Regions from separate parts of the Rhodoferax sp. EU05-FHT12H12 genome, predicted to be linked through region 1. Evidence: predicted binding sites of a transcription regulator. Region 1 holds the regulator's gene; each other region holds the start of a gene.
What was found. Region 1 encodes sigma-54, which starts transcription at its own class of promoters, with help from an activator protein. Its sites were predicted from a motif close to TGGCANGNAANCTGCTTT; they were not measured.

Region 1 (5,861 bases):
GGCGCGACTCTTTCAAACGCATCTTGCTGGGCAGCTTGAGGTCGGGTGTCAGCACCCAGGCGGTCCAGCCGCTGTAGTTTTTCTTCCAGTGGCTGGCCAGCTGGTTGAAGAAGTCCACACCCTCGTCGGTCTGCGCGAGTTCACGTGCGCCAAAACGCGCACCCTCGCCCTCACCGGCCACACCGCCGATGCCGATGCGCTCGCCATAGGGAGGGTTCAGCACCATCACGCCGCCGCCCTCAATCGGGGGCATACGCTGCAGCGCGTCGCCACCGCGGAATTCGATCACGTCAGCCACGCCCGCGCGCTGCGCGTTGCGCTGCGCAAAGTCCACCATGCGGTGCGACACATCGCTGCCGTAAATCAATGCAGCCTGACCCGGCTCGGGCTTGACCACATTGGCGGCGGCCTCGGCCTTCATGTCCACCCATTCCTGCGAGCGGAAGGGGCGGTATTTCTCGAACGCAAAGCGACGCAACGAACCGGCTGCGATATTGCAGGCAATCTGTGCGGCCTCAATGGCCACCGTCCCGCTACCACAGCAGGGGTCGTACAAGGGCATCAGGTCGTCGTCGCCCGAGGCCCAGCCGCTGGCCGCAATCATGGCCGCGGCCAGGGTCTCTTTCAGCGGCGCATCCCCTTTGTCCTCACGCCAGCCACGCTTGAACAGCGGTTCACCCGAGGTGTCGATGTAGAGCGAGCAGCTGTCGGTGGTCAGGTGGGCGTAGATACGCACATCGGGCCACTGCGTGTTCACGTCGGGACGCACACCGCCCGCCACTTCGCGGAAGCGGTCGCACACGGCGTCCTTCACCTTGAGCGCGGCAAAGTTCAGCGAGGTCAACGGGCTGTGCTGCGCCGTCACTTCGACCTTGATGCTTTCCTTGGGTGTGAACCACTGCTCCCACGGCACCTGCAGACCGGCGCGGTACAGGTCTTGTTCGCTGCGGTATTCGGTGTACGACACCAGCACCAGCACGCGCTGCGCCAGGCGGCTGTAAAGGTTGAGCAACATGGCGTGCGCAAACGAGGTGCGCACGGCCACACCACCGCGCTGCTTGGTCACGCAGCCGGGCGGCAGGCCGGTGATTTGCAAAATCTCCGGCGCCAGGTACTCCTCCACGCCAGCGGCACAGGGGAGAAAAAGGGTCAGTTGGTTCATAGCGCTTTGCGGAGTGAGGCGGGGGCAATCTTCAGGCCCTCGCGGTATTTGGCCACGGTGCGCCGGGCGCATTCGATACCCTGCTCTTTGAGCATGTCAGAGATCTGGTTGTCACTCAAGGGCTTCTTGCTGCTCTCGGAGGCAATGAACTGCTTGATGAGCGCGCGTACCGCGGTGCTGGAGGCATTGCCGCCGCTCTCGGTGCCCAGGCCCGAGCCGAAGAAGTACTTGAGCTCGAAGGTGCCAAACGGGGTGGCCATGTACTTGGCGGTGGTCACGCGGCTGATGGTGGATTCGTGCAGGCCCAGTTCGTCGGCAATCTCGCGCAGCACCAGGGGGCGCATGGCCAACTCGCCGTGGGTGAAAAAGTTTTTCTGCCGCTCCACAATGGCCGTACTCACGCGCAGGATGGTGTCAAAGCGCTGCTGGATGTTCTTGATGAACCAGCGCGCCTCTTGGAGGCGCTGCTGCAGCGCCGCGTGGCCTGCACCGTCACGGCCACCGCGGTGGTTGCGCAGCACGTTGGCATAAATGTCGTGCACCTTCAGGCGCGGCATGACCTCGGGGTTGAGCTGTACGCGGAACTTGGGCGTGCCACCGACCTTGCCAATCGCCACCACCAACACGTCGGGCACCACGATGTTGCGCTCCACGTCCACAAAGCGGCGTCCGGGCTTGGGCTCCAGCCGTGCGATCAGCGCAATCGCTTCGCGCACCAGCGCATCGCTGCCCACACCCATTTGCACCAGGCGCTTGATGTCGCGTCGGGCCAGCAGGTCCATCGGTTTGTTGCAAATGCCCAGGGCCACCTGCAGCACCTCGGTCCGGTCGACCTCCCCCTCCTCATCCGCGAGTTGCAGCAGGTGCGCCACTTGCAGGCGCAAGCACTCGCCCAGGTCGCGCGCGCCCACGCCCACGGGTTCCAGGCTGTGCAGCAGACCCAGCGCCACGGTGAAGTGGTGCACCAGGTCTTGCAGCTGCTCTTCATCGCCGGGGTTCAGGCTGCGCGCCAGTTCTTCCAGCGGGTCTTCCAGATAGCCATCGTCGTTGAGCGATTCGATGAGAAAACGCAGCGCCGCCGCATCGGTGGCCGTGGTGCGCAGGCTCAGGGCCTGGCGGTGCAAAAAGGCCTGCAGTGATTCGGCGGAACGTGCCAGCTCGGTGGCGTCTTTCTCTTCATCGTCACCCAGGTTGTTGGCCTTGGCCTTGGCGTCCACGCCCCACTCGCCGTCATCGGGCGTCATTTCGGTGGTGCCGTCCCCCTCCCAGTTGGGCTCGTCGCTGCTGCTCAGCGGTGTGGATTCCTCATCATTTGTGCTGCTAGCGCTCGTGGATGTTGCGTAGTCAGCTACAGAATTAGGAGCATAGTCCGCCTCACCGCTCTCGGACAGGCGATCGCCTTCACTGACGGTGGCGTCGGCGGCGTTGAGGCCGAAGTCCTCGCGCTCGGCCCGGTCCTCGGTCAGCTCCAGAAACGGGTTTTCGTCCAGCATCTGCTCCACCTCCTGGCTCAGCTCCAGCGTGGAGAGCTGTAGCAGACGGATGGACTGCTGCAACTGGGGCGTGAGCGCCAGGTGTTGGGAGACGCGTAGTGAAAGACCTTGTTTCATCTACATCTTGAAGTGTTCGCCCAGGTACACCCGGCGTACATCGGCGTTGTTCACGATCTCGGAGGGGGTGCCCTGCGCCAGCACATGGCCGTCGCTGATGATGTAGGCGTGGTCGCAAATGCCCAGGGTCTCGCGCACATTGTGGTCGGTGATCAGCACCCCAATGCCGCGGCCCTTGAGGAAGTTGATGATGCGCTGGATCTCGATCACGGCAATCGGGTCGATACCGGCAAAGGGCTCGTCCAGCAAGATGAAGCGAGGCCGCGTGGCCAATGCGCGCGCAATCTCGACCCGGCGCCGTTCGCCACCCGACAAGGCCAGCGAAGGCGACTCGCGCAGGTGCTCCACGCGCAAGTCCTGCAACAGCGCGGTCAGGCGCGACTCAATTTCGGCCGACTTCAGCGGGTTGCCCGCCTCGTCGCGCTGCAACTCCAGCACGGCGCGCACGTTGTCTTCCACATTCAGCTTACGGAATATCGAGGCCTCTTGCGGCAGGTACCCCAGCCCCAGGCGCGCGCGGCGGTGGATGGGCATGTGCTCAATGGACTGGCCATCGATGGTGATGTCACCTGCGCTGGCGCGCAGCAGACCCACGATCATGTAGAACGAGGTGGTTTTGCCCGCGCCGTTGGGGCCCAACAGCCCCACCACCTCCCCCGTGCGCACGGCCAGCGATACGTCCTTGACCACCTGACGTTTGCCATAGGACTTTTGCAAATGCCGGGCTTCCAGCCGCCCGGTGCTGGTGTCCGGGGCTTCTTGGGTGGGCGCGCTCACTGGGCGGCTTTCTCAAGTTGCGGCGTGGCGCGCAAGGTGGGGCTGGCTTGGGGCACGGCGGGCGCCGCAGCGTCGGGTTTGGGCGTCAGCATGGCCCGCACCCGGCCTGCGGGGGCGGTGGCGCTCTTGGGCGCACCGTCCACGGTGAAGCGGTCGCTGAGGTTTTCGTACAGGATGCTGGCGCCCGTCACCTCGTCGGCCAGGGTGGCACCACGCAGTCGGCGCAACTGGGCTTTTTTGATGAAGCGCACGGTGTCGGCGCGGCCGTCGTACTCAATGGTTTCACCGTCGCCCTCAATAAATTCGTCCAAGCCATCGCGCTTCTGACGGAAGAATGCCGGGGTGGCCGCAGAACCGGTGACCAGGCCAAACTGGTAGCCATCGGGGTCCTGGCGCACTTCGAGCTGGGCACCACGGATGACGATGCTGCCCTTGGTCAGCACCACGTTGCCGGTGAAGACGCTGACCTGCTTGAGGTCGTCGTAGCGCAGGGCATCTGCTTCCACGTTCATGGGCTTGTTGCGGTCGGCTTTTTCGGCCCAGGCGTGACCCGCCACACCGGCCATCACCAGCCACAAAGACACCGACAAAAGGGTATTTTTCATAAAGGCACGAAACTTGCTCGAAAAGCGCTTCGGCCATTGTACCGAGCGCTTTGCGCATTTCGCGCCCTGGCGGGTTCAGCCGTCGGCGTTAATTTTGGTGGTCAGCGCCTGCAGCACCTCGGCAGCGCGGTCATTCTCCACCTGGCAGGTGCCCGCGTTGGCATGGCCGCCCCCGCCGTAGCCCAGCATCAGCTCGCCAATATTGGTCTTGGACGTGCGGTTGGTGATGGACTTGCCGGTGGCAAACACGGTGTTTTGCTTCTGCAGGCCCCACAACACGTGGATGGAGATATTGGTCTGGGGGAACAGCGCGTAGACCATGAAGCGGTTCACCGCAAAGATGGTGTCTTCGTTGCGCAGGTCCAGCACCAGCAGATTGCCATGCACCGTGGAACAGCGCAGCAGCTGCTCCTTGGCCTTGGCCGCGTGCTCAAAGTACAGATCCACGCGCTCCACCACATCGGGCAGCTGCAGGATTTCGTCGATGCCGTGGTTTCGGCAGTACTGGATCAAGTCCATCATCAACTGGTAGTTGCTGACGCGGAACTCCCGGAAACGGCCCAGGCCGGTACGCGAATCCATCAGGTAGTTCAGCAGCACCCAGCCTGTGGGGGCCATGATTTCGTCGTGGCTGAAGCGGGCCGAGTCGCCCTTGTCCACCGCTTCCATCATGTCGTGAAAGCGTGCCGGGAAACGGTTGGCACCGCCATAGTGGTCAAACACCACGCGCGCGGCCGAATCCGCGTGGGGCAAGATGATGTGATTGGGGCGCTCGCCGGTGTTGCGCACCGTTTCTGACTCGTGGTGGTCAAACGCCAGGTGCACGCCCGGCACGTAAGGCAGGTTGGTGGTGATGTCGCGGTCGGACACCTCCACCTTGCCGTCCTGCATGTCCTTGGGGTGGACGAACTTGATGTCGTCGATCAGGTCCAGCTCGTTGAGCAGCACCGCACATACCAGTCCATCAAAATCGCTGCGGGTGACAAGCCGAAATTTCTGCTGCGCCATGGGAACGGTCTCCACAAAGGTTGGGGGGCCAAACCATTCTAGCCCCGGCCCTTGGAGGCCGGCACCCCACCCGCGGCAAAACCAGCAACAAAACCCGGCGGATTAACGCCCTGCGCGGACGTCGGCAACCAGCGTGTCCACCACCTGCAAGGCCCGCTGCATATTGCCAGCCATGGAGCCATCGGTGTAGTAACGCCCTGCCACACCCAGCGCAGGCACACCCTCCACCTTGTAGGCGTTTTGCAACTGCGTGGCCTTGGTCACCTTGGTCACCACGGTGAAGGAGTTGTACTGCTGCACAAACTTGGCCTTGTCCACGCCCTGCTGACCCACCCACTCCAGAATCGCCTCGCCGCTGGCAAGGTTCTTCTTTTCGACGTGGATGGCGGCGAACACTTTGGCGTGCAGTTTCTCGACCAAGCCCATGGCTTCGAGTGTGAAATACAGGCGCTGTTGCGGTACAAAACTGTCCTGGAACGCAACGGGGACACGACGCAACACCACATCTTTGGGCAACTTGGCGATCCAGGCCTGCAATGTGGGCTCAAACGCATTGCAATGCGGGCAGCTGTACCAAAAGAACTCCACCACCTCGATCTTGCCAGCCCCAGCTTCCACGGCAGCCCGTGGGTCCAGCACCTGGTAATCGGTCCCTGCCTTGGGCTTGCTGGCCTGGGCGTGTACCGAAGTGCCCAGCAA
Region 2 (5,861 bases), on a different contig from region 1:
AAAAGCCATGCACCAAGATAAGCAATTTTGGTGCCGAATATTGCCGCGCCGCACCAAAGCTGTGCGGGTTAACCCTTGTCAGGGCTGGCCCAACAGCATCTGCATGCTGCGTTCATAGTGGGTGGAGAGCTGCTCGAACAGGCCCAGCAAGGTCTCGCTGCCGGCAGCCAACTCCTCCAGACGCGCGCCCCGTTTGGCAGGCGCCAGGCGCTGTGCCGCCTGTGCCGCTGCCACCATCTGCAGCCAGGCCACCCCTGCCGCTGCCAACGCGCCGTGGATGTCGGGCGTGCTCAGGGGAATGCCATTGAGGTAAGTGAGTGCGTCTTCAAACTCACGCTGGGCGGCATGCATGCTGGCCTGGGCCAGGTCCACCACGGCGCCTTCACCCACCAGGGCCAACAGCGCGTACTTGCCAAAACGCTGCGAGAGCATGCGCTGGCGCCCGGCCAGGTTCAGCACATGCAGGGGTGCGGCGGAGCCCGAGCTTTCCAGGCTGGTGGTCAGGCGCTCGGCCCCGAGCAGCAGGGCCTCGGCTTGCTGCTCCACGGCGTCGGTGCTGCCCTGGGCCAGGGCGGTCTTGAGCTGCTCCCAGGTCTGGGCGACCTGCTCCAGCAGGTCGCCGTAGGTGGGTTGGGACAGGTTTTTGCGCAAGAGCGCAAAGTTGCCATCCACCCACTGCAAGGAGTCCTGCAGCAGCGCAGCGTGGTGCACCGGCTGCACACCCGCCGCCAGCAGCAGGTGCAACTTGACCAGGCGCTGCGACAGCATGCGCAGCTGGCCCGAGCGGTTGACCGCTTCGGCAAAGTGGGCTGACTGGATGATGTGCTGCGAGAGCTGGCCCATGCGCTGGTTGGAACTCATGGCGGCCGAGCGCAGGGCGCGGAAGGCGTCGTCGTCCGACAGGCTCTGGGCCCGCATGAGGATGCCCTTGGCCCGGTCCACGGCCTTGCGCTCCTCAAAGCGGGTGGCCATGCCCTCAAAGGCCTCGCGCTGCTGTCGCTCCTTTTGAAACCGGGCCTGCGCCAGATGGATCAGCGGGCGCAGGCGGTTGGCGCCATAGCCGTGCACGACATAGGCGTGCACGCCGCTGTCGACGGCCTGCTGCATATGGCTGGCATCCGCGTCATGGGTAAAGACGACCAGCGGGCATGGCACCGTCTGGCCCACCATGTGCAGCGCCTGGAACCAGGCCGCCGTGGGCAAGGCCAGGTCACACACCACCACATCTGGTGCGTGCAGCACCACGGCCTGCACCAACTTGCTGCAATCCTCCACCGTGGCGCACACCGCCATGCCCGCCGCCAGCAGATCAGCGGCCAGCGTGGGGGCAGTCTGGGGGCGGGCAGAACACAGCAAGGCAGAGGTCATAAACATCAGGTGTAGCTAGGGGAAACAGGGCTTTTGGGCCCCGCCAGGCCATGCAATTCGCACACCAAGGGGTGGCAAAGCGCAGGCACGAAACCCAGCGCCGATCATATGGCACAGCTCTTGCATCAGCTCCTGCGGGCGCAACGACGCGCCCCAACGAGATGACAGCCGTATTGGTTCTGCGCACAACGACGTCGCGCAGCGCAGGGCTGTCCAAGGCCAGTGCTTGCTGGTGCGCCTTTGCTGAAGGCGCGGATCTCCTCTACCCCCTCATTTCTGGCATGTGGCCCTGCCACATCCGCGTTTGTCTCGTCCTTTGGAGTCGGCACTATGAAAAAATCGAAACTGGTAATGATTGGCAACGGCATGGCCGGTGTGCGCACCCTTGAGGAATTGCTCAAGGTGGCCCCGGACCTGTACGACATCACCGTCTTTGGCGCCGAGCCCCACCCCAACTACAACCGCATCTTGCTGAGCCCGGTGCTGGCTGGTGAGCAGACGCTGGACGAGATCGTGCTGAACAGCTTTGAGTGGTACACCGACAACCACATCACGCTGCACGCCGGCAAGAAAGTGGTGGAAGTGGACCGCGTCAAGCGCATCGTCAAGGCGTCTGACGGCACCGAGGCCGAATACGACCGCCTGCTGATCTGCACCGGCTCCAACCCCTTCATCCTGCCCATCCCCGGCAAGGACCTGCAAGGCGTGATTGCCTACCGCGACATTGCCGACACCAACGCCATGATCGAGGCGGCCACCAAATACAAACACGCAGTGGTCATTGGCGGCGGCCTCTTGGGCCTGGAAGCCGCCAACGGTCTGATGCTGCGTGGCATGACCGTGAGCGTGGTGCACGTACAGCCTACCCTGATGGAGCGCCAGCTGGACACCGTGGCAGGCGGCCTGTTGCAGAAGTCGCTGCAAGAGCGGGGTCTGAATTTCCTGATGGGCGCCCAAACCCAGGAGCTGGTGGGTGGTGACGATGGCCGCGTCAAGGCCATCAAGTTCAAGGACGGCACCGAAGTCGCGGCCGATCTGGTGGTGATGGCTGTGGGCATTCGCCCCAACACCGAGCTGGCCACCAGCATGCGCCTGCATGTGGACCGCGGCATTGTGGTGACCGACACCATGCAAACCGTGACCGACGCGCGCATCTACAGCGTCGGGGAATGCGCGGCCCACCGTGGCATCGCCTACGGCCTGGTGGCCCCTTTGTTTGAGCAGGCCAAAGTGGCCGCCAACCACCTGGCCATGTACGGCATTGGCCGCTACACCGGCTCGCTGACGTCCACCAAGCTGAAAGTGACCGGCATTGATTTGTTCAGTGCCGGTGAGTTCCAGGGCGGCGAAGGCACCGAAGAAATCGTGATGAGCGACCCCTTTGGCGGCGTTTACAAAAAGCTGGTCATCAAGAACGACAAGCTGGTGGGCGCCTGCATGTACGGCGACACGGTGGACGGCAGCTGGTACTTCAAGCTGTTGCGCGATGGCCGCAGCATTGCCGACATCCGCGACAAGCTGATGTTTGGCGAAAGCGGCTCCAACATCGGCGACGTGGGCCACCAGGGTCAGAACAAGGCCGCGGCCATGGCCGACAGCGACGAGGTCTGCGGCTGCAACGGCGTGACCAAGGGCACCATCTGCAAGGCGATCCGCGACAAGGGCCTGTTCACGCTGGATGAGGTGAAAAAACACACCAAGGCCAGCGCATCGTGTGGCTCCTGCACCGGCTTGGTGGAACAGATCATCATGTTCACCGCCGGAGGCGACTACTCCGCCACCCCCAAGACCAAGGCCATGTGCAGCTGCACCGACCTTGGCCACCAGGCGGTACGCGAGGCCATTGTGGCCAACAAGTACCTGACCATTGCCGATGTGCAAACAGGCCTGGGCTGGAAAACGCCCAACGGCTGCTCCAGCTGCCGCCCCGCCCTGAACTACTACGTGACCAGCAGCTGGCCCAAGGAAGCCAAGGACGACCCACAAAGCCGCTTCATCAACGAACGCAGCCACGCCAACATCCAGAAGGACGGCACCTATTCCGTCATCCCGCGCATGTGGGGTGGCGAAACCACGGCCGACGAGCTGCGCCGCATCGCCGACGCCGCCGACAAGTACAAGGTCCCCACCATCAAGGTCACCGGCGGCCAGCGCATCGACTTGCTGGGCGTGAAGAAAGAAGACCTGGTCGGTATCTGGAAAGACATCGGCATGCCCTCCGGCCACGCCTACGCCAAGGCCCTGCGCACGGTCAAGACCTGCGTGGGCAGCGAATGGTGCCGCATGGGCACGCAGGACAGCACCCAGATGGGCAAGGACCTGGAGCGCGCGATGTGGCGCATGTACGCACCGCACAAGGTCAAGTTCGCCGTCTCCGGCTGCCCGCGCAACTGCGCCGAGGCAGGCATCAAGGACGTGGGCGTGATCGGTGTGGACTCGGGCTGGGAGATGTACATCGCCGGCAACGGCGGCATCAAGACCGAGGTGGCGCACTTTCTGGTGAAGGTGAAGACTGCCGCCGAAGTGCTGGAATACACCGGCGCGTTTTGCGAGCTGTACCGCCAGGAAGGCTGGTACCTGGAGCGCACCGTGCATTACGTGAACCGTGTGGGCCTGGACTATGTGAAAAAGCGCATTCTGGAAGACCACGAAGGCCGCAAGGCCCTGTGGGAACGCCTGCAATTTGCGCTGGACGGTGAACCCGATCCCTGGTTCGACTTCAAGGACGCACAGGTTGACACCCGCCAGTTTGAAGCCGTCAAGGTCTGAGGGGCACACCATGCAACGCAGAACCCTGATGTCAATGGCCGGTGCCAGCACCCTGGGCCTGGCCCTGCCAGCCCGCGCCCAGGTGACGGATTTGAGCGACGCCATCAACAAGGCCGGCCGCCAGCGCATGCTGAGCCAGCGCATGGGCAAGGCCTGGCTGGCCCTGCTGCAAAACGTGGAGAAGACCAGCGCCCAGATGGTGCTGGACAAATCCATGGCGCTGTTTGACCGCCAGCTGACCGAGCTCAAGGGGTTCGCCCCCACGCCCGATGTGCAGGCCACCTACAGCAAGCTGGACGCTGCCTGGTCCGACTACAAAAGCGCGCTGGTGGGCAAGGCCCCTTCCCGCGACGGTGCGGCAACCCTGCTGCAGCTCGACGCCAAGGTGCTGGCCCTGGCCCACCAAGGCACGGTGCAGTACGAAGCGGCGCTGTCCAAACCTGTGGGCAAGCTGGTCAACGTGGCCGGGCGCCAGCGCATGCTGACGCAGCGCATGGCCAAGTTCTACCTGGCCGCCACCCTGCCCGTGGACGCCAGCGTGGCCGCCGCCGAAATCGGCAAGGCACGCAGCGAATTCACCGCGGCCATGGAGCTGCTGCGCAATGCGCCCGAAGCAACCTTGCGCATCAAGGACGAGCTGCTGCTGGGCGATGCGCAATGGGTATTTTTTGACATGGCACTCCGGCAGCTGCAGGAAGGTGCGCAGCGCCCCAAACCCATGGCCGATGTGTTTGTGAGCAGCGAAAACCTGCTCACCGTGATGGACCGGGTGACCGGCCTGTACTCGGCCCTCAAGGCATAAATACAAGCCAAATAGGCCTCTAGCCCCCGCGGAATATGCGCGAGCAGCTACTAAAACAATAGCATTAGGAAGAACGACATGACCGAATGGACCCTCATCTGCAAGATTGACGACATCCCCGTGCTCGGCTCGCGCCGTGTCGAGCGCGCCCAGGGCCTGGACGTGGCCGTGTTCCGCAACACACAGGATGAAGTGTTTGCGCTGCTGGACCGCTGCCCGCACAAGGGCGGCCCGCTCTCGCAAGGCATTGTGTTTGGCACCAGCGTGGCCTGCCCGCTGCACAACTGGACCATCGGACTGTGCGATGGCCAGGCCTCCGCCCCTGACGAAGGCTGCACACCGAAGTTTCAGGTCAAGCTCGATGGCGGCCAGGTGTTCCTGAAGACCACCGAGCTGCAAGGCCACGCCACCGACCTGGTGCGCCCCATTGCCGGCCCCACCCGCCGCACCACCAGCGCCTGAAGAAGAACCACCGTCCAGGGAGTCTTTGCATGCAGAAGGAAACACGCTCTACCTGCCCCTACTGCGGTGTGGGCTGTGGCGTCATCATCGAATCCCGGGGTGCGCAGATCACCGGGGTGCGCGGCGACCCGGACCACCCGGCCAACTTTGGCCGCCTGTGCTCCAAGGGCTCCACGCTGCACCACACGGCGAGCGCGCCCGTCACCCTGCAAACACGTCTGCTGCAGCCGCTGCAGCGCCTGCAGCGTGGCGCCGCGCCCCAGCCTCTGTCCTGGGACAGCGCACTGACGTTGGCCACCGACCAGTTCGCCCGCATCATCCGCGACCACGGCCCCGACGCCGTGGGCTTTTATGTGAGCGGCCAGTTGCTGACCGAGGACTACTACGTCTTCAACAAGCTGTCCAAGGGCCTGATCGGCACCAACAACATCGACACCAACTCGCGCCTGTGTATGAGCAG
Region 3 (5,861 bases), on a different contig from region 1:
AGAGCGGCATTGGAGAACAGTACGCTGGCATCCGCATGGACCACTGCGACCAGCGTGGCCAGCAAGTCAAAACAAGCAAAGCGCTCAGGCAAAAATTCGGGACGATTCACAGCGTGGATGGACGGAGTGGAGACAGCGCAACAGGTGCGCGGGGGAGCGCTTACTTGACAGCGGCCAAGGGAGCGTTGGATGCAGGCACGCGGCCCAGTTCGCGGCGGATGCCTGCAATGTCACTCTCATTGCGGGCAATGGCGGCCTTGAGCTCTGCCACCCGGTCCAGGTATTTCTGGTGGTTGCGTGCCTCGGGGCCGAGTTTTTCTGGCTCGCCATTGTTGTACTCCTTGACGAGTTCGATCTGGCGGGCTTCGGCTTTCTTCAACTCAGATTCGAGGATGAGGCGGGCATCGGAGTCTTTGGCGCGCTGGTCTGCCGAATCCACCCGCGGTGCGGGGGCGCCGCCACCGCTGGAAGCGACTTTCACACCGCTGCTGGCCGTTGGCTTGGCGGATTGCACCACGGTCACATTGCCACCGGAAACCAGCTTGCAGCTTTTGGCCTGCGCTTCGGTCACTGTGTTGGTGTACTCGTTGCCGCAACGGTAAATGCGGTCTTGCGCCCACGCAGAGGTGGCGCACGCCAGAGTCATCCAGGAAATCAAAAATGTGGTTTTCATGCAGTGTCCGCGCCAACAGGGCCCAAGCGCTGGATTCAGTATGCGCCAAAAAGTGCCCAAAAACAAAAAGTGCCCCAGTATCCATGTGGATTGGACCGGAATCTGTGTCACTTTGTTTGCAAAAAAAAGGACGGCTTGCGCCGTCCTTTTTTCTGTAGCGCTGCCGTGGGGGCAGCAGGCATTACAGGGAGTAGTACATGTCGTACTCGACAGGGTGCACCGACATGCGGTAGCGGGTCACTTCCTGCATCTTCAGGTCGATGTAGGCATCGAGCATGGAGTCAGTGAACACACCACCCTTGGTCAGGAACGCGCGGTCCTTGTCCAGGTGCTCCAAGGCCTGATCCAGGCTGTGGCACACGGTTGGAACCTTTGCATCTTCCTCGGGAGGCAGATGGTAGAGGTCCTTGGTGGCAGCTTCGCCAGGATGGATCTTGTTTTCCACGCCGTCCAGACCTGCCATCAACAAGGCTGCGAAGCCGAGGTAAGGGTTCATCAATGGATCGGGGAAACGTGCTTCCACGCGACGGCCCTTGGGGTTCGCCACGAAAGGAATACGGATCGATGCAGAACGGTTCTTGGCAGAGTAAGCCAACTTGACCGGAGCCTCGAAGTGAGGAACCAGGCGCTTGTAGCTGTTGGTGCCGGGGTTGGTGATGGCGTTCAGGGCACGGGCGTGCTTGATGATGCCGCCGATGTAGTACAGCGCGAAGTCAGACAGGCCTGCGTAGCCGTCGCCAGCGAACAGGTTCTTGCCGTCTTTCCACACGGACTGGTGCACGTGCATGCCGGAACCGTTGTCACCGTGGTAAGGCTTGGGCATGAAGGTGGCGGTTTTGCCGTAGGCATTGGCCACGTTGTGCACCACGTACTTTTGCAACATGGTCCAGTCAGCACGCTCGACCAATGTGGAGAAGCGGGTGCCGATTTCGTTCTGGCCAGCGCCCGCCACTTCGTGGTGGAACACTTCAACCGGGATGCCCAGGGATTCGAGAATCAGGGACATCTCGGCGCGCATGTCTTGCGTGCTGTCCACGGGAGGAACGGGGAAGTAGCCGCCCTTGACGGTGGGACGGTGGCCGCGGTTGCCGCCTTCGAGCTTGGAGCCGGTGTTCCAGGGGGCTTCGTACTCGTCGATTTCGTAAAAGGTGTTGTTCGACTCGGTGCTCCAGCGCACGCCGTCGAAGATGAAGAATTCTGGCTCTGGACCGAAGTAGGCTGCGTCACCAATGCCGGAGGCCTTCAGGTAGGCTTCCGCACGCTTGGCGATGGAACGTGGGTCACGGTCGTACGCCTTGCCGTCAGATGGCTCCACCACATCGCAGTTCATGATGATGGTGGTTTCTTCGAAGAAGGGGTCGATGTTGGCAGTATTGGGATCGGGCATGAGCAACATGTCCGATGCCTCAATGCCTTTCCAGCCAGCGATGGAAGAACCGTCAAATGCGTGGCCGGAAGTGAACTTGTCTTCATCAAAGTGCGAGACTGGCACAGTGGTGTGCTGCTGCTTGCCGCGGGTATCGGTGAAACGGAAGTCAACGAATTTGACCTCGTTTTCCTTCACCATCTTCATTACGTCTGCGACGGTCTTGGCCATCAAATACTCCTGTTGCACGGTTGTAAAAAGAATTGCCCTGCCCACAATGCAGCTTTTATGCCAAAGGCCCCGGCCCCGGCAATTAGGCAAACGCCCTTATTTTGCCTTGAGAAAGCACGCAATTTCGGATGCGCACCGGAAAGAAGCACGCGGGCGCCAGAGGCAAGGCACGTCAATGCACAAATTTGGTGCAAATACAAAATGCACCAAATATGAACAAAGCTAGTTACGCACCAATTCAGGGCCTAGTGACATCCCCATGGCGCACAAGGCGGTATGGAGCGCGGCAAACGCCGGCTCCACGGCAGCAGGCGCGCCTTTGACGCCCAGCTCAATGTGGCGCCCCCACTCCGGGTGGTCCACGCTGGGGAGGCTGAACACCTTGATCGCATGCTCGCGCTCCAGCGTTTCCATCAACGGCGTGAGCGCCGACTCCATGGCACCAAAAACAATCACAGAGCGCTCCAGATACACCTCGTGCACAAACAGGTGGGCATACCGTGCATCCAAAACGGCAGCCACCATGGGCCACGCCATGACTGGAAAACCGGGAACAAAGTGAACGTGGCCCCTACCATGCCCCGCACAACTGAAGCCCGGAATCTTGTTGTAGGGGTTAGGAATGATGTCCGCCCCTTGGGGAAACATGCCCATGTTGAGCCGGTGCACATTGTCCGCACGGTCGGGTTCATAGGGCAGGCCCTGCTCTCGCGCCACATCTTGCATGCGCTCGCGAATCAAGACTTCAGCCTGCGGGTGCAGCACCAAGGGCAATCCCAGCGCCCGGCCCGCACACTGGCGCGTGTGGTCGTCGGGCGTGGCGCCGATACCACCAAACGAAAACACCACATCTCCCGAGGCAAACGCGCGTTGCAGGGTTTGGGTGATGCGTTCAGGGTCGTCACCCACGTAATCGGCGTAGGCCAGCGACAGGCCGCGGGCTGACAGCAACTCTATGGCCTTGGCCAAGTGTTTGTCCGCCCGCTTGCCCGAGAGAATTTCGTCACCAATGATGATCGCACCAAAATTCATAAGACATCCACCGCCTGTTCAGCGGGGCTTGGCACCGGCTCCAGCGCTGCGGCCGCAGTCTCCCGGCGCAGTTGCTGCAGGGCGGCCAGGCAGTAGTGGGTAAACCAGAGCGAGGAGAACGCAAAAATGAGTGTGTACAGCCAGATAGACAAGGGCACCAGCACGGGGGCCAGCGCCACCGCCACAAAGCCAACCGACCAGACCAGGCTGGGTGCAGCCCCCAGGTAACCCGTAAAAATGCCCATGCCCAGCAGCCACCAACGGTGGCGGCGCATCAAGATATGGCGCTCTTCGGTGGTGGCATGGTCAGCCAGTGCATCAAAGGCCAGAACGCGGTAGGTGAGCCAACCCCAAATGAGCGGGGGCAGCACCAGCACCAGCGGAGGCACAAACCACAAAGGCACAGAAAGCACCAGCAAGACCAGCGCGGTGAGACTGGCCCCCAGCCCCCAAAGCACACTCAGCAGGTAAGACGCGCCACCGGTGCGCTCCAGCGTGGGAAAGCGCCGTTGCGTGACCAGGCGCACGATCAAGGGCGTCATCAAGGTGGCCACCACGAGCAGGCTGGCCACCACGATCAGCGGCGTGGCCAGTGCAATCACAATCAGCGGCACCAGCACCGTCTTGAGCTTGCCAGCCCCTATGGATTCAAGCCAAGTCCAAAGCTGATTGAGCAAGTCGGACGATTCCAGCAGCCCCTGCACCGCGGCCAGCGCGGGGTCCATGTAAAAGTACCCCAAGCCAGCGATCAAGCCAATCACCAGCAGCAGGGGCAAGAGGGAGAGCCCGATCACCTTGGGGTGCAGGCAGTAGGCGACCGAGCGCCAAAACGCGTCGAGCATGGCATTCATGAATCACTCCTTGGCTTGCACCGCCACCAGCTCTTCGGCACTGAGCCAACGCCATTGGCCAGGGGCCAGATCGGCCGGCAGCGCGACGCCACCAATGCGGGAGCGATGCAAGCCCTCTACGCGGTTGCCCACGGCGGCCAGCATGCGTTTGACCTGGTGGTATTTGCCTTCGGTCAGGGTCAGACGCAGGTGGAACTCGCTCACCGCCTCGCAGGCAGCAGCGCGGACCGGCGCCGGGTCATCGTCCAGCACCACGCCAGCCAGCAGTTTTTGCACCTGGCGCTCGTCCAGCGAATGCTTGACGGTCACTTCATACACCTTGGGAACGTGATGCTTGGGCGAACTCATGCGGTGGATGAATTTGCCATCGTCTGTCAGCAGCAACATGCCCGTGGTGTCCTGGTCCAAGCGGCCCACGGCCTGCACACCCTGCACCGCCGCTTTTTGCGGACGCAGACGCAGGGGGGATGGCAGCAGGGTGTAGATGCTGGGGTAGGTCGACGGCTTTTGCGAGCACTCAGTTCCGGCCGGTTTGTGCAGCACCAGATAGGCCTTCTCGAAGTACTGCCACTCCACACCCTGTACTTTGAAACGCAGGCCTTCCGCTACAAATTCAGTAGCTGCTTGCGCAATAGTGACGGGGGCTAGAGCACTATCTGGCATATAAACCTGAACCAGGCCCTGCTGGATCAAACCGGCACAGACGCGGCGCGTGCCAAAACCTTGCGAATAGAGGATTTCCTGAAGCTGCATGGGCCCTAGTATCGCAGCCACAATCCGATAAACTGCAAATTGTTCCCGCCCAACGAAAGCCCGCCTCATGTCCGATGATTTGGTGTTTAGTGACGAGCAAGCCGAAACCAGCTGCCGCAAGGCCCTGCCGCCCTGGCAGATTCTGGTGGTGGATGACGAGCCTGCCGTGCACGAAGTCACCAAACTGGTCATGTCAGATTTTGAGATGGACGGACGCGGGCTGCACTTCACCCACTGCTACAGCGCCGCCGAAGCGCGCACCGTGTTGGCAGAACGCGCTGACATTGCCCTGATCCTGCTGGATGTGGTGATGGAGTCCGAACACGCCGGACTCGACTTGGCGCGCCACATCCGCGAAGACCTGGGCAACCTCAATGTGCGCATCATCCTGCGCACCGGCCAGCCCGGACAGGCCCCCGAAGAGCAGGTCATCCGCGACTACGACATCAACGACTACAAGGAAAAAACCGACCTCACACGGCGCAAGCTCATCACGGTGTTTTACGCCGGGCTGCGCGCCTACCGCGACCTGATGCGCATTGAGCAGGCCAGCCTAGGGCTGCGGCGCTCGATCGAGGCTATCAGCCAGGTTTGTGATTCACGCAATCTGCGCAGTTTTGCATCGGCGGTGCTGGAGCAGGTCAACTTTTTGCTGGACCTCCATGGTGAAGGCCTGTGTGCCAGCCGGGTGTCTGCCTACACGGCCAACGCCACCCAGGGCCAATTGAAGGTGCTGGCGGCTACCGAGGCCTACTCCCAGCTCATGGTGGATGAAGAGGTGCGCAACCTGCCACAAGAAGTTCAGGAGGCCATCACACGTGCCCTGCAAGAAAAAGTCAGCCACCATGGCGAGCGTTATTACGCGGGCTACTTCAAGACCAAGGCCGGCAGCGAGAGCCTGATTTACATGGAGTTCGCCGAAACTGTCAGCGCGCAAGCCCGCGAACTGCTGGAG
Region 4 (5,861 bases), on a different contig from region 1:
TTGTTGACGATGCCGCGGTAAAAGCCCAGGCGCACCAGATCCAGCAGGGCCTGGCAATCGGCCGGCCCCGGCAACACCACGACGTCGGAACTGGCAGCCGCTGCAGCAGGCTCGGGCGCGCTCAGCGCATCCACCCATTCCAGCGCGAGCTTGCGCTCCAGCCAATCCAACAGCTCGGTGTGGCGCACGGGTTTGACGATGAAATCTTCGGGCGGCAGGCCCAGGCCGTTGTCCAGCCCGCGGTCAAACGCATTGGCAGAGACGATGGCCACCTGGGGCTGCGTGCCGCCCAGCGCCGGGTTGCTGCGGATGCGGCGCAGCGTTTCCCAGCCGTCGATGCCGGGCATGGCCAGGTCCAGCAGCACCACATCGGGGTGCAGGCCGGCGGCCAGCAGATCGAGGCAGTCGTGGCCGCTGGCAGCGGTGCGCACCTCAAAACCCAGCGGCTCCAGCAGGCTCACCAGCAGCTCGCGGTCGGCCTCTTCGTTGTCCACCACCAGCACCTTGCGGCGCGCGCCGGCGTAGCCCAGGCGTGGCTTGCGTGCCGTGACCACCACCTGCTGCTCGGCGTTGGCCGGCAAATGCAGCTCGGGCAGAAACAGGCGCACGCGGAACACAGCGCCCTCGCCCAGCGTGCTGCTGGCCGAGAGTTCTCCGCCCATGAGGTCCGTCAGCATCTTGGCAATGGTGAGGCCCAAGCCCGAGCCCGTGGTGCCACCGGTTGCGCTGGCGCCGCGCGTGAAGGGGTCAAAAATGCGGTCGAGATCCTCGGGCGCCATGCCGGGGCCGGTGTCCACCACCTCCACCAGCGCCATCTCGCGCGCATACCGCAGGCGCAGGGTCACACCACCGGTCTGGGTGAACTTGATGGCGTTGCCCAACAGGTTGAAAAAGATCTGGCGCACACGTTTCTCGTCGGCGCGCACCCAGTCGGGAATGCTGCCCTGCACCTCGAAGCGAAAACTCAGGCCCTTGGCCGCGGCCTGCAGCTCGAACATGCTGGCCATCTCGTGCATGCCGCTGGCGAACTGCATGGGCTTCACGTTCAGCGTGAGCTTGCCGCTCTCGATGTGGGCCATGTCCAGCGTGCCCTCGATCAGCGAGAGCAGATGCTCACCGCCGCGCTTGATCACGCTGACCGCCTGCTTGCGGTGCGCGGGGATGGACGCGTCCTCGCCCATGAGCTGGGCATAGCCCAGGATGCTGTTGAGGGGCGTGCGCAGCTCGTGGCTGATGGCGCTGATGTAGCGGCTCTTGGCCTGGTTGGCAGCTTCGGCGGCCTGCTTGGCGCGCTCGGCCAGCAGCTTGGCGTCTTGCAGGGCCTCGTCGGTCTGGCGGTGTGATTCGATTTCGCGCATCAGCAAATGGGTTTGCCGGTTCGATTCTTCTTGTGCCACCTGCCGGCTCTTGTGCGCCAGCACCAGCCACCAGGCGACGATGCCCGACATCAGCATGAGCGCCGCAAACGCCTTGCTGAAACCCGAGCGCAGCGAGGCCTGCATGGCGCTCTGCTGCTCCCCCACCACGGTGATGGCACCCAGCTCTTGCATATAGAACATGCCAAACACGGTAGCCAGTAGCGGCACGATGATGAGCATGAGCAGGATGAAGTGGCCCAGCCCCGTGTCCAGAAACGGCCACACCGGCTTGGGCAGCAACCAGCGCAGCGTGGCCGACCACTGGGTGGACAGGTTGGCGTGTGGCTTGCACATGTCGCCGCAGCGCGCGTCCAGCGTGCAGCACAGCGAGCAGATGGGCCCCTGGTAGGCCGGGCAATGGGCCATGTCGGGGCCTTCGTACTCGCGCTCGCAGATGACACAACTCCGTACGGCGAGCCGCGCGTAGCTGCCCTGGGCCGAGGCCTCCATGGGCTGGCGTGCCAGGTAGTACTTGCCTTTCGTCGCCCAGGCAATCAGCGGTGCGGTCACCATGGCCGTGACCAGCGCCACCACGGCGGAGAAGGCCTTGGCCAAATCACCAAACAGGCCGAGATAGGCCGCAATCGACAAGGTGGACGCCAGTGCCATGGCGCCCACGCCCACGGGGTTGATGTCGTACAGGTAGGCGCGCTTGAACTCGATGCCCTTGGGCGACAGGCCCAGCGGCTTGTTGATGACGAGGTCAGCCACCACCGCCATGATCCAGGCGATGGCGATGTTGGAGTACAGGCCCAGCACTTCGCCCAGCGCCTGGAACACATTCATCTCCATCAGCATAAAGGCGATCACGCTGTTGAACAGCACCCACACCACGCGCCCCGGGTGGCTGTGGGTCAGGCGAGAGAAGAAGTTGCTCCAGGCCAGCGAGCCCGCATAGGCGTTGGTCACATTGATCTTGAGCTGCGACACCACCACAAACACCGCCGTGGCCGCCACCGCCCAGCCCAGCGTGGGGAACACATACTCATAGGCCGCCAGGTACATCTGGTTGGGGTCCACCGCCCGGTCAGTCGGCACGCTGTGGCGGATGGCCAAATAGGCCAGGTAGGCGCCGCCCAGCATTTTGATGACGCCCAGAATCACCCAGCCCGGCCCGCCTACCAGCACGCCCAGCCACCAGCGGCCGCGGTTGGCCGTGGTTTGCGCGGGCATGAAGCGCAGGTAGTCGGCCTGCTCCCCCATTTGGGTAATCAGCGCAATCCCCACCGTCAGCGCAGCACCAAACAGGTGCAAATTGAACGTACCGGGAGTCCCAAAATCACCAGCGTAGTGCGTTATCCCCGCAAACGCCTGCGGATCGCGCACCAAAACAAAGCCAAACGGCACCACCAGCATCACCAGCCACAGCGGTTGCGTCCAGATCTGCAAGCGGCTGATGGTGGAGACCCCGTGCGTGACCAGTGGAATCACGACCAGCGCACAAATCAGGTAGCCCCAGGTGGGCGGAATGTCCAGCGCCAGCTCCAGCGCATAGGCCATGACGGCAGCCTCCAGCGCGAAGAAGATGAACGTGAAGGATGCGTAGATGAGCGAGGTGAGCGTGGAGCCGATGTAGCCAAAGCCTGCGCCGCGGGTCAGCAGGTCCATGTCCACCCCGTAGCGCGCGGCGTAGATGCTGATGGGCAGACCGGCCAGAAAGATCACCAGCCCGGTGGCCAGGATGGCCCAGAGCGCGTTGACAAAGCCGTACTGCACCAAGAGCGTGGCGCCCACCGCCTCCAGGATCAGGAAGGAGGCCGCGCCAAAGGCGGTGTTGGCCACACGCCACTCGGACCATTTGCGAAAGCGCTGTGGCGTGAAGCGCAGCGCGTAGTCCTCCATGGTTTCGGAGGCCACCCAGTTGTTGTAGTCGCGGCGGATTTTCACCACCCGCTGGGCGGGCGCGTCGTCGGTGAAAGGGGGCGGCGGGGTGGACACACCACCAGGGGTGCAGATTTCATGCCACCGGCCTGCGACCTATGGCGTATGGAGAAAGGCACAGGGATTGCTTACAGTGCAAAGTCCCGAATACCGAACCGCCACCTTCCGAGAACGTTATGGAACTCACGCCCAGAGAGAAAGACAAACTGCTGATCTTCACAGCCGGCCTGCTGGCCGAGCGGCGCAAGGCACGTGGCCTGAAGCTCAACTACCCCGAAGCCATTGCCCTGATCAGCTGCGCCGTGATGGAAGGCGCCCGCGACGGCAAGACCGTAGCCCAGCTCATGAGCGAAGGCCGTGCGGTGCTGACCCGCGACGACGTGATGGACGGCATCGCCGAGATGATTCCCGACATCCAGGTGGAAGCCACCTTCCCTGACGGTACGAAATTGGTCACCGTGCACCAACCCATTGTTTAAGCCTGCGGAGAACCCATGCGAACTTCCCATAAAAACGCTCTTCTTTTGATAGCTGCTTGCGCAGTATCCACGGGCGCTAATGCCCATACGGGCCATGGAACCGAGAGTTTCATGGAAGGCCTGGCACACCCCTTCGGACTGGACCACCTGCTGGCCATGGTGGCGGTGGGTGTCTGGTCGGTGAGTGCCCTGCCCGCCCACAAGGCCTGGCAAGGCCCCGCCACCTTCCTGCTGGCGCTGGTGCTCAGCGCCCTGCTGGGCGCCAGTGGCGTGACACTGCCCTACCTGGAACACGCCATTGCGCTGTCCGTCTCGTTGTTCGGCTTGATGCTGGTCATGGCCGCCAAACCGGCACCCAAGACCTTCGGATTGGGCTTGATCGCGGCTACAGCTTGCCTGCATGGCCTGGCCCATGGCGCCGAAACACCGGCGACCGGTTTTGCCGGCTACGCCGCCGGTTTCCTGCTGATCACAGCCCTGCTGCATGTGGGTGGTGTGGGCCTAGGCCTGGGCATCCGCCGCTGGCTGGCGGGGCGCAGTGGCACGGTGCTCACCACCCTGGGCAGCACCCTCGGCGTGGCAGGCGTCTACCTCTTCACCCACGTCTGAGGGCTCGCGCATGACCCCCGGCGAAATTCTCTGCGACGAGGGCGAACACGCCCTCAACACCGGCCGCCGCACCCTGACCGTGGTGGTGCAAAACACGGCGGACCGCCCCATCCAGGTCGGCTCGCACTACCACTTTGCCGAAACCAATGGTGCGCTTGGCTTTGACCGCGCTGCGGCCCAAGGCATGCGCCTGAACATCCCCTCGGGCTCAGCCGTGCGCTTTGAGCCGGGCCAGCAACGCACCGTGGAGCTGGTGGATTTGGCCGGCGACCGCGTGGTCTATGGGTTTCGCGGTTTAGTGCAAGGACCAGTCGACACAAGCGTCGAGGGAAAACTGTAATGGCAACAATTGGACGCCGCGCCTACGCGGAAATTTTTGGGCCCACGGTCGGTGACCGCGTGCGCCTGGCCGACACCGGCTTGCTCATCGAGGTGGAGAAGGACTACACCCTGGCCGCTGGCGCCTATGGCGAAGAAGTGAAGTTTGGCGGTGGCAAGACCATCCGCGACGGCATGGCTCAATCGCAACGCACCCGTGCCGAGGGCGCCGTGGACTGCGTGATGACCAACGCGCTAATCCTGGACCACTGGGGCATCGTCAAGGCGGACATTGGCCTCAAAGGCGGGCGCATTGTGGCCATCGGCAAGGCCGGCAATCCCGATACGCAACCGGGCGTGGACATCATCATCGGCCCCGGCACCGAGGTCATCAGTTGCGAGGGCAACATCGTCACTGCCGGCGGCATCGACAGCCACATCCACTTCATCTGCCCGCAGCAGATCGAAGAGGCCCTGGCCAGTGGCGTGACCACCATGCTGGGCGGCGGCACCGGCCCGGCCACCGGCACCTTTGCCACCACCTGCACGCCCGGCCCCTGGAACATTGAGCGCATGCTGCAAGCGGCTGATGCCTTCCCCATGAACCTGGGATTTTTGGGCAAGGGCAATGCGTCCCTGCCCGCGGCTTTGCACGAGCAGGTCAACGCTGGCGTCATCGGCCTGAAATTGCACGAAGACTGGGGCACCACGCCCAGCGCCATCAGCAACTGCCTGGACGTGGCCGAAGAGACTGATGTGCAGGTCGCCATCCACTCCGACACGCTCAACGAATCGGGCTTTGTGGAAAACACCATCGCCGCTACCAAGGGCCGAGGACTCTGCGCCTTCCACACCGAAGGTGCGGGGGGCGGCCACGCACCCGACATCCTGCGCGTGGTGGGGCAGGCCAACTTCCTGCCCAGCTCCACCAACCCCACCATGCCCTACACCCAGAACACGCTGGACGAGCACGTGGACATGCTGATGGTCTGCCACCACCTGGACGCGGGCATTGCCGAAGATCTGGCCTTTGCCGAGAGCCGCATCCGCAAGGAAACCATTGCGGCCGAAGACATCCTGCACGACATGGGCGCCATCAGCATGATGAGCAGCGACAGCCAGGCCATGGGCCGCGTGGGCGAGGTCATCATCCGAA

Region 2: nirB (nitrite reductase large subunit NirB) is a predicted target of sigma-54. The motif match lies at 1,478-1,495, and genes of this name have one in related genera.
Region 3: glnA (type I glutamate--ammonia ligase) is a predicted target of sigma-54. The motif match lies at 2,316-2,333, and genes of this name have one in related genera.
Region 4: ureA (urease subunit gamma) is a predicted target of sigma-54. The motif match lies at 3,413-3,430, and genes of this name have one in related genera.

Annotation. Positions count from the first base shown of each region.
Region 1 covers NZ_JBYTDI010000010.1:17,726-23,586, reverse strand. The annotation lists gene AC3WS7_RS18160 (THUMP domain-containing class I SAM-dependent RNA methyltransferase) at 1-1,162, opposite strand, end outside; gene rpoN (RNA polymerase factor sigma-54) at 1,159-2,772, opposite strand; gene lptB (LPS export ABC transporter ATP-binding protein) at 2,773-3,549, opposite strand; gene lptA (lipopolysaccharide transport periplasmic protein LptA) at 3,546-4,154, opposite strand; gene AC3WS7_RS18140 (exopolyphosphatase) at 4,230-5,162, opposite strand; gene AC3WS7_RS18135 (thiol:disulfide interchange protein DsbA/DsbL) at 5,265-5,861, opposite strand, start outside.
Region 2 covers NZ_JBYTDI010000005.1:140,115-145,975, forward strand. The annotation lists gene AC3WS7_RS15170 (bifunctional protein-serine/threonine kinase/phosphatase) at 1-9, opposite strand, end outside; gene AC3WS7_RS15175 (type IV pili methyl-accepting chemotaxis transducer N-terminal domain-containing protein) at 79-1,374, opposite strand; gene nirB (nitrite reductase large subunit NirB) at 1,699-4,137, shown strand; gene AC3WS7_RS15185 (type IV pili methyl-accepting chemotaxis transducer N-terminal domain-containing protein) at 4,148-4,939, shown strand; gene nirD (nitrite reductase small subunit NirD) at 5,018-5,401, shown strand; gene AC3WS7_RS15195 (nitrate reductase) at 5,431-5,861, shown strand, end outside.
Region 3 covers NZ_JBYTDI010000004.1:322,380-328,240, reverse strand. The annotation lists gene glnL (nitrogen regulation protein NR(II)) at 1-110, opposite strand, end outside; gene AC3WS7_RS13790 (hypothetical protein) at 161-673, opposite strand; gene glnA (type I glutamate--ammonia ligase) at 855-2,270, opposite strand; gene AC3WS7_RS13780 (competence/damage-inducible protein A) at 2,493-3,302, opposite strand; gene AC3WS7_RS13775 (EI24 domain-containing protein) at 3,299-4,153, opposite strand; gene AC3WS7_RS13770 (16S rRNA pseudouridine(516) synthase) at 4,157-4,906, opposite strand; gene AC3WS7_RS13765 (DUF3369 domain-containing protein) at 4,974-5,861, shown strand, end outside.
Region 4 covers NZ_JBYTDI010000003.1:447,099-452,959, reverse strand. The annotation lists gene AC3WS7_RS11595 (ATP-binding protein) at 1-3,356, opposite strand, end outside; gene ureA (urease subunit gamma) at 3,476-3,778, shown strand; gene AC3WS7_RS11585 (HupE/UreJ family protein) at 3,794-4,387, shown strand; gene AC3WS7_RS11580 (urease subunit beta) at 4,398-4,727, shown strand; gene ureC (urease subunit alpha) at 4,727-5,861, shown strand, end outside.